DNA from 4 places in the Ruegeria sp. HKCCD4315 genome. Region 1 is predicted to be linked to each of the others. Evidence: riboswitches for the same ligand, from Rfam matches in the RefSeq annotation. Region 1 holds a riboswitch; each other region holds the start of a gene.
The links. A riboswitch is a leader RNA that binds a small molecule or an ion and turns the genes downstream of it on or off. The one in region 1 is predicted to bind cobalamin.
Positions count from the first base shown of each region.

Region 2: another riboswitch for cobalamin. It lies ahead of GS646_RS19055 (DUF4198 domain-containing protein); the one in region 1 lies ahead of GS646_RS05280 (DUF1636 domain-containing protein).
Region 3: another riboswitch for cobalamin. It lies ahead of GS646_RS19935 (DUF1636 domain-containing protein); the one in region 1 lies ahead of GS646_RS05280 (DUF1636 domain-containing protein).
Region 4: another riboswitch for cobalamin. It lies ahead of GS646_RS14995 (hypothetical protein); the one in region 1 lies ahead of GS646_RS05280 (DUF1636 domain-containing protein).

Region 1 is NZ_WVRN01000001.1:1,064,589-1,066,786, reverse strand. Features, by position in the region: gene GS646_RS05285 (NAD(P)-dependent oxidoreductase) at 1-777, opposite strand, end outside; cobalamin riboswitch at 924-1,141, shown strand; gene GS646_RS05280 (DUF1636 domain-containing protein) at 1,235-1,609, shown strand; gene cobW (cobalamin biosynthesis protein CobW) at 1,611-2,198, shown strand, end outside.
Region 2 is NZ_WVRN01000002.1:245,036-247,233, reverse strand. Features, by position in the region: gene GS646_RS19060 (LacI family DNA-binding transcriptional regulator) at 1-318, opposite strand, end outside; cobalamin riboswitch at 535-738, shown strand; gene GS646_RS19055 (DUF4198 domain-containing protein) at 867-1,652, shown strand; gene cbiM (cobalt transporter CbiM) at 1,658-2,198, shown strand, end outside.
Region 3 is NZ_WVRN01000002.1:446,753-448,950, forward strand. Features, by position in the region: gene GS646_RS19930 (D-lyxose/D-mannose family sugar isomerase) at 1-455, shown strand, start outside; cobalamin riboswitch at 555-754, shown strand; gene GS646_RS19935 (DUF1636 domain-containing protein) at 993-1,349, shown strand; gene GS646_RS19940 (ABC transporter ATP-binding protein) at 1,346-2,122, shown strand; gene GS646_RS19945 (ABC transporter substrate-binding protein) at 2,135-2,198, shown strand, end outside.
Region 4 is NZ_WVRN01000001.1:3,024,405-3,026,602, reverse strand. Features, by position in the region: gene GS646_RS15005 (DNA polymerase III subunit gamma/tau) at 1-73, opposite strand, end outside; gene GS646_RS15000 (dual specificity protein phosphatase family protein) at 246-746, shown strand; gene GS646_RS14995 (hypothetical protein) at 749-1,156, opposite strand; cobalamin riboswitch at 1,247-1,469, opposite strand; gene GS646_RS14990 (hypothetical protein) at 1,600-2,198, shown strand, end outside.

The sequences.
Region 1 (2,198 bases):
CTTGATCATGACCGGATTCATTTCCAGAGGCACCCCGGCGCGGTCCGCTACCTCTTGAAACAGACCAATGTCCTTTTTCACCAAGTCCATAGTGAAGGAGATGTCGCGCGAACCATTCAGTATGACCTGACTTTCCGTTTCATGCACAAAGGACGTACCGGACGAGATTTTTATCGCCTCATATGTCGTGTTGAGATCCATGCCCGCCGCCTTTGCCGTGACCAGCGCTTCGGCGCAAGTGATCAGGTTGGCTGTGGCCAGATAGTTGGTCAGCACCTTCAAAACCGAGGCAGAGCCCAATTCACCCGTGTGCAAAACACGCCGTCCCATGGTGGTCAGAAACGGCAGAATCCGCTCAAAAGTCGCACGGTCACATCCCGCGAAGATCGAGATATTGCCGGTGGCCGCCCGATGGCACCCGCCCGAAACCGGGCAGTCCACTGCCGCGCCTCCGCGTTCGATCACCTCGGCCCCCAAACGCTTGACCTCGGCCTCATCGGTTGTCGACATCTCCATCCAGATTTTGCCGGGGCCCACTTCGGGCAGCATCTTTTGCATGACCGCATCTGACGCCGCAGGCGATGGCAAGCAGGTGATGACCGCATCGCAATCGCGCATCAACTGTGCCGGGCCTTCGGCTGCCTTTGCGCCAAGGGCGACAAACGCGGCCACCAGATCCGCGTTCAGATCATGTACCGTCAGATCAATACCGTTCCGCAGCAAGGATCCCGAAAGCTTGCCGCCAACGTTTCCCAACCCGATGAATCCTACTTTCATATGTCGCCTCTCCCTGCTGGCTTGTACCTGTCATGCGATCACGGATTTATCTGACCATTCATGCCGCCCAACGACAACCACAGGTCGCTTTTCACACCCGCCTCCTGATGTTACGCGCAACGCGCTTGACAAGCGGGCCAGCGGTGCCGCATGACCCATTCGTTGGTGTCGGCAAGAGCCGATGAAAAGGGAATGCGTCAACGGATCTTCCGCCAAACGCAGCCGCCCCCGCGACCGTGACCGGAGAGGGTGCCCAATGCCACTGGCCTAGGCCGGGAAGGCGGGACATCCGACAGAGGACCCTGACGTACCGGGCCTCTGACATCCGCAAGCCGGGAGACCTGCCAACACCCGAAGTTGAAACCGGGCGGGGTGTTCCGGTATCGGGTCCATGTTGCAACACGTGGCCCGCTTGAAACCCCGTCCCCCGCGAAGAGGATTTGGGGGGATGAGAGACATGACTGAGACCACACCGGTCGAACTGCTGGTCTGCACGACCTGCCGCCGCGGGCTGCCCATCGAAGACGATGCGCAACGCCCCGGCACTTTGCTGCACCAGGCATTGGAACAAGCCGAACTGCCTGAAGGCATCACCCTGAAACCTGTCGAATGCCTTTCGAACTGCGATCAGGGCTGTTCTATCGTGCTGCGCGGTGGCCCCGATCGCTGGACCTTCGTTTACGAAAACCTGAACGAAGTGGACCATGTCGATGTAATCGTCGACGGCGCAACCAAGTATCTGGCCACCGAAGATGGCCTGGTGAAATGGCGCGAGCGCCCTGAACATTTCCGCAAAAACTGCGCTTCGCGCATTCCCCCGATTGGAGCCTGACATGTCGAATCTCGAAAAACTTCCCGTCACCGTGATCACCGGCTTTCTGGGCTCGGGCAAAACCACGCTGGTCAAACACCTGATGCAGAACCCGCAGGGCAAACGTCTGGCTGTTGTCGTCAACGAGTTTGGCGATGTGGGCGTGGATGGCGATATCCTGAAATCCTGCGCCATCCCGGATTGCCCTGCGGAAAACATCATGGAGCTGGCAAACGGCTGCATCTGCTGCACCGTCGCGGATGACTTCATCCCGACCATCGAGGCGCTGATGGCGCTGGAACCGCGCCCCGAGCACATCCTGATCGAAACCTCTGGCCTCGCCCTGCCCAAGCCGCTGCTGAAAGCGTTCGACTGGCCGGATATCCGCTCAAAGATCACTGTCGATGGCGTGATCGCTCTGGCCGATGCCGAGGCCGTCGCCGCCGGTCGCTTTGCCCCGAATGTCGAAGCTGTCGATGCCCAACGCCTCGCCGACGACTCGATCGATCACGAAACGCCCCTGTCCGAGGTGTTTGAGGATCAGATCTCTTGCGCCGACATCATCCTGTTGACCAAGCCTGATCTTGCAGGACCCGAAGGTGTGGCCAAG
Region 2 (2,198 bases), on a different contig from region 1:
ACAAGCCCCTGCCAGAAAGTCCTGAAAAAACGGATTGTGCCGGTCCGGTTCTTCACTGTTGATGACCATGGCAATGGCACGCACGCGCCCCGTTCGAATAGCCTGAGCATGGCTGAGCGGGCGATACCCCATCTTGCGCGCCGTCACCTCAACACGCTTTCGCGTTGATTCTGAGATGTCGGAATACCCGTTCAATGCACGCGACACGGTGCTTTTCGAAAGGCCAAGGTGATGTGCCAATTCGTCAAGCTTCACCCGCCCACCGGACGCGGCGCGCTGGGACCGGATTTGTCGCTGTTGCAATTCGGGATTCGCCATCATTCTTTCATTTAACTGTTCCGAAACCGGTTTCGGCAATCAAAAAATTAATTCCAGCAACCCGCTACGGACAATCCCCGCAATCAACGAACAGGTCACAACACCAACACTTAGACATCACCGCAGCCGATGAGTTTAAAGCGGAACACCTCCGGAATTCGCAGATGACCCTTCCAATGCCGCAATCGGGAGTTGACCGTGCTCAAGTTTTTCTGTCATCAACGCGCCATGTTCGGTTCCGGGGAGTCACCCGGAGGCAATAGGGAATGCAGTGCGGCACATTCTTGGCCAATTCTGCAACTGCCCCCGCAACTGTAAGCGGCGAGCGAGACTGATTACGCCACTGGGTCACACCCGGGAAGGCCAGTTAAGCGTTTAGACCCGCAAGTCAGGAGACCTGCCGAACATGCGCCCTCGGAAAGGGTGCTCATCATCGGCGACGGGGTGTGCGCCGGATCTGTTTGCCCGATGGGGCAAATAGTTTCGCATTCACCCATGTCAAAAACCAATGCGTGCCGGGGAAGGCGCGACGTGAGAAGGACGTATTTGTGAAACACTTTTTGTTGGCCGCGGCCGCTACTGCGGCGCTGCCCGCGCTGGCTCAGGCTCATTTCTTGCTGGAATACACCGAGGATACCATGATCGAGCGTCCGGGCGACGTTCCTGTCAAGTTGGTCTTCTGGCATCCGTTTGAAGCCGGGCACGTGATGACCCTGGAAAAGCCAGAAGAATTCTATGTGATCCACAATGGTGAAAAGACCGATCTGCTGGGTACATTGGAAGAAACCACATTCGAAGGCCCCGAAAACAGCGCCAAGGCATTTCTTGGTTCGGTCCCGGTTAAGCGGTCCGGCGACTATGTGCTGGTGACGGTACCTGCGCCTTACTACGAAGAATCCGAGGATATCTATATCCAGCAGATCACTAAGGCTTACCTGAACCGCAATGAACTGCCCACCGACTGGAATCAACCGCAAGGGCTGGCGACCGAAATTCTGCCGTTGAACAAGCCCTATAACGTCATTGCAGGTTCCACCTTCACCGGCCGTGTACTGAGCGAAGGCGAGCCGGTTGCCGGTGCTGAAATCGAAATCGAATACATGGCAGCTGAGCCCGATCTGGCGGGAAACGGTGCGAAAGATGCCACGGCATCCCCACTACCGGGCGGCGCATTGGTCGCGATTTCAGATGAGAACGGCTATTTCACCTTTGGCGTACCGAAAGCGGGTTACTGGGGTTTTGCCGCTTTGGGTGCGGGCCCAAAAACCGAACATGAAGGCAAAGAACTGAGCCAGGATGCTGTGATCTGGATCCGCGCCTGGGATCTGGAGTAACCCCTATGCACATCGTGGACGGAGCCCTTTCGAACCCAGTTGTGATCGGCGGCGCAATCGCAGCGGCTGGCGGCATTGCCATAGGGCTGAAATCGCTGGACCTGGACCGCATTCCCACGGCGGGCGTGCTGTCGGCCAGCTTTTTTGTAGCCTCGCTGATCCATGTGCCGATCGGCCCGTCCTCTGTGCATTTGATACTGAACGGTCTAGCTGGGCTTTTGCTTGGCTGGGCCGCTTTTCCTGCGCTGTTTGTTGGCTTGCTGCTTCAAGCCGTGTTTTTTGGTTTTGGCGGTTTGACTGTGCTTGGGATTAACACGGTCAACATCGCACTTCCGGCGGTGCTGACATGGATGATCTTTGGCCGTCTGATCGCACGCGGCTCTCCGCTGCAGGGCGCTGTTTGGGGCGGCATCAGCGGAGCATTTTCGATTGCAGCCACTACGGCCCTTGTCGCTGTCTCTCTGGCTCTGTCTGGTGACGAATTCCTACCAGCCGCGAAACTGGTCTTTTTTGCACATATTCCCGTTATGGCAATCGAAGCGGTAC
Region 3 (2,198 bases), on a different contig from region 1:
GCAACGGCGAAGTGAATGATTTGCAGTCTGGGCGCGGGATGCTTTACGCAGAAAAATTGCTGATTTCGAAAGACAAACAACTGTCTCCGATGCATCGCCACATCATCAAGGCAGAGGACATCATCAACCGTGGCGGCGGCGATCTGGTGATGGAGATTTATGCATCGGACCCAGAAGGTGGCATCGACCGGCATACGCCTGTCACAGTGCCCAGCGATGCCTGCCCTGTTACGTTGCAACCAGGTGAGCATCTACGCCTGAAACCAGGGCAAAGCGTAACCCTGATGCCCGGAGTTTGGCACGCGTTCTGGGCCGAGCACGGTGATTGCCTTATCGGCGAGGTTTCGACTGTGAATGATGATCGAACGGATAATGTGTTCGAAGATCCGATCCCTCGATTTTCAAAGATTGAGGAAGATGCCGCGCCAGATTTCCTATTGGTTTCCGACTACTGACGTAAACCGGGTTGACAATAACCGACAGACAACTGGGCTGAGCCCAAGTGATTTCGTCAAACGCCACTCATTCTCTTGCTTGACAAGTCCAGCACCACGAGACTAGCTGAGCGGGATGGTTCCGTAAGGGATGAAAATGGGAATACGGTGCGGCACAGTTTTTTTGCCAAGTCCGTGACTGCCCCCGCAACTGTAAGCGGAGAGCGACGCCATTACGCCACTGACCCCGAAAGGGTTGGGAAGGTGGGCCGAGCCTTGACCCGCAAGTCAGGAGACCTGCCATCCGATGTTCAACCAACCCGGGGCGGGGCGTCCTGGAAGGAGGCTTTGATGGCACGTTTTTCGCGTGTTTACATTGGTAGCACCTTCTGTCCGCGCTTGGTTTCAAGCGGAGCGGACAGTGTTAAAGGTGACTGACAGAAATAAGCTCTTCTTCAATACCTACTGCGCTGAGGCATCCCGCGGTGCCGTTAATTCAATGCCACGTTACGTTATAACATTGCATATCAATCCAACCCGCAGTAAGCGCTACATGCAATGACGAAAATCGCTGATCATTTCATTCTTGTGTGTGCGACCTGCACAGGTGCCATGTCCACCGATCAAGTGACTGGCGCACTGGCGCAAACATTGCCCGAAGGATTTGCAATTCGAACAGTTGATTGCATGGCAGGTTGTTCCCGACCAACCACCATTGGCCTTCAGGCACCGGGCAAGGCGCAGTATCTGTTTGGAGACATCGACACGGAATTGGATCTGGACGCAGTGGTGGAATTCGCCGGACAATACCGCCTTAGTTCCGATGGCTGGACAAGTGCAACCGAACGCCCGCCCGCGTTATTCACCAAGACCTTGTCCCGAATACCCGCCCTGCCAACCGAGAGGGTGTCATGAGTTTTCTGTCGGTCGAGGGTCTCGAATATTACGCTTTGAACGGCGATGTCCTTTTGCAGGACGTGTCCTTCGGCTTGGAGGAGGGCTCGATTCTGGCAATTGCGGGTCCGAATGGCGCGGGAAAAACAACACTGCTCAAGTTGCTTTGCGGAATAGAACGTATTGCACTGGGTGATGTGCTTATAAGAGGCAAAAGCTTGCGCACCTTGTCCGCGCATGAGCGTGCCCGAACCATCGCGGTCGTAGGCCAGCAAGAAATGCCAGACGGTCGGTTGCGTTTGCGAGACTATGTTGCGCTTGGGCAAATCCCGATTCAGGCGGATAAATCGGCAACCGAGCACAAGGTAGATCTTGATCGAGTTCTGGAAACAACCGGATTGTCTCATCTTTCCCGCAAGCCGATGAGCCAGCTATCGGGTGGCGAGCGACAGCGCGCTCACATCGCGCGCGCTTTGGCACAAAACCCATCCCTGTTGTTTCTGGACGAACCGACCAATCACCTGGATCCAGACGCCAAGGGGCACATGTTGTCCTTGGTGGCCGAGCTGGGCGTCACGGTGGTCATGATCGTCCATGATCTGGTCATGATCCCGGAATTCGCCACGCATGTGGCCTTGATGAAATCCACACGCCTGACGGGTTATGGGCCCGTCAGCGACGTGCTGACCTCAGAACGTGTTCGCGACACCTTTGGTGTGGATTATCTGTGCTTTCAGCATGAGGGCCGCATAATCCCAGCGCTGGATATTCGAAAACGAAAACTGTCATCATAACAGGAGCTTACAATGATGCAGAAACTTTGGCCTGTGGCTCTGTTCACTGGCCTGGCAAGCGGCGCGGTCGCAGAAG
Region 4 (2,198 bases), 2.0 Mb from region 1:
CCAGATCGGCAAAGGTTTCCGGGCGATATTTGCGGGCGAGAACCTGATAGGCGGGGCTGGGCGTGTCGGTCATGTTTTCTCGGTCGGATTCGGTGCTTCGGCTCAGCGTAGTGGCCGCTGCCTTCCGCGTCCACTGCGAGGCGCGATGATTTTTGATTTAGATTCCGACCGGATTCGCACTAAGCTGTTCCAACAAAATTTAAGACTCATTTTTGTAAAGAGTTCCTGGTGGAGGACACACGTTCATGTCGCAGCTGGTTATCTATGCCCTGCAAGTCGCAGGAGGAACGCTGGCCCTGACGTCTATACCCGGACATGGCGGGGACTATGAGACGGATCTGGATACGATTGCCGCGTGGAAGCCGGGGATTGTCATTTCAATGACAACGGATGTCGAGATGCTTCAGCACGGGGCGCAGGATTTTGGCAGCGATATTCAAAGCCGCGCCAGCCGGTGGGTGCATCTGCCGATCGAAGACTTTGGCGCACCAACGGCGGCGGTTGAAGAGGCGTGGCCAGAAGTTAGCGCCGCCGCCCGGCATGCCCTGGCTGGAGGAGGCCGAGTGCTGGTGCATTGTCGGGGCGGCTGTGGCAGGTCGGGGATGGTTGTCCTGCGTCTGATGGTCGAGTGCGGCGAACGGGCTGACAAGGCGCTGGAGCGTCTGCGCTCGCTGCGCCCCTGTGCTGTGGAAACAGACGCGCAGCTGGCTTGGGCGGCCCGGGTTTCCCCGGCGCAGGTGGTGTGACCTCAGGCCGAAAGCTGTTCGGGTGCGTGTACGGTTTTCCGGGGCCGTAGCGTTGCAACCTCGATCATCGCGCAGGGTGGGTTTGCAATGATGCCAGATGGCAGAGTGCGGAACGTGTTTCCAAAAATCAGATCAGCATAGAGGTTCAGGTCCTCAATTGCTGCGTTGGGCTGCGTGTCACAAAACACGCGAACACTGTCTGATTGTGCCTGGAAAATTGCCTGACACCCTTTTGTGCAATGTGAAAGCTCACTACTACCGTCAAACTCGAAGTCGTCGCCTGTGGCAGCCGAAGCTTGTGTCATGGCCTCGGAGATCGAGCGCGCCAGCCGCGCCAGGGCGGGGCAGGTTTTGCCCGTCCGCTGACATACCGTTGCGCTGTATTCATGCGTCTTTGTCTTCCAGATCATCCTGCGCCCTCCGCGCGTGGTGGACAGAAGGATCGGGTCAGGTGGGACAGCGAAGTGCAGTCAGGACCTGCCCGGACACCCCGCCCGAGTTTCGGTTTCAGTTTCGATGGCAGGTCTCCTGACTTGCGGGTCATGGCTTTGCCGACCTTCCCAGCCCTCGGGGCCAGTGGCGTTTCGGCTTTGCTCACCGCTTACAGTTGCGGGGGCAGTCGCGGCATTGGTTAGCGTCCGGATGACCAGACGGAACCGCACCGTGTTCCCTTTTCATCCCGACCCCTTGTGGGGGACAGGAACCATCACACAATCGCTAGCGTCTGATCCGGTTCCGAGTCAAGCGGATCTTTGTCCCCGACGTTTGGTCATGCTGGATGGGTAAAAACTTCCCGCGTAGAGTTTCAATTATTGAAGTAAGAAACTTTGTCTTCGGCGCAGGGTCAGGGATCATGTTGGATACAGAACAGACGGTTTTGACCGAAGAGTTCCTCTTTCCGTCCGGGTCATCAACCCTTTCAGCGCGCTTGTACCGACCGTTGTCGGAACCCGGCACAGTGGTTGTGCTGAACAGTGCCACAGGCGTGCCACGCGACTATTATCGCCACTTCGCACGTTGGCTGGCCGCTGAGCGCGGCATGGCGTGCCTAACCTATGATTACCGGGACTTCGGGCACTCTTTGACCGGCCGCATGAAGGATGCACGTGCGACAATGGCCGATTGGGCCTTGATCGATATGCCGGCGGCGCGGGCGGAAATGCGCAGGCGTTTTCCCGGTGCACAACAATGGACGATTGGTCATTCTGTAGGTGCCATGCTGGGACCCGTACAGCCCGATATCGACAAAATCGACCGGATGATTTGTGTGTGTTCTGGGCTTGTGACCCTGAACGATCACCCATGGCCCTACCGTGGATTGGCCGGGGTGTTCTGGTATGGGCACGCCCCATTGCTGGTCAAAGCGCTTGGGTATTTACCCGGAAAGGCAATCGGTTTTGGTGCGGATTTGCCGGCATCGGTCTACTGGCAATGGCGTAAATGGTGCACCGC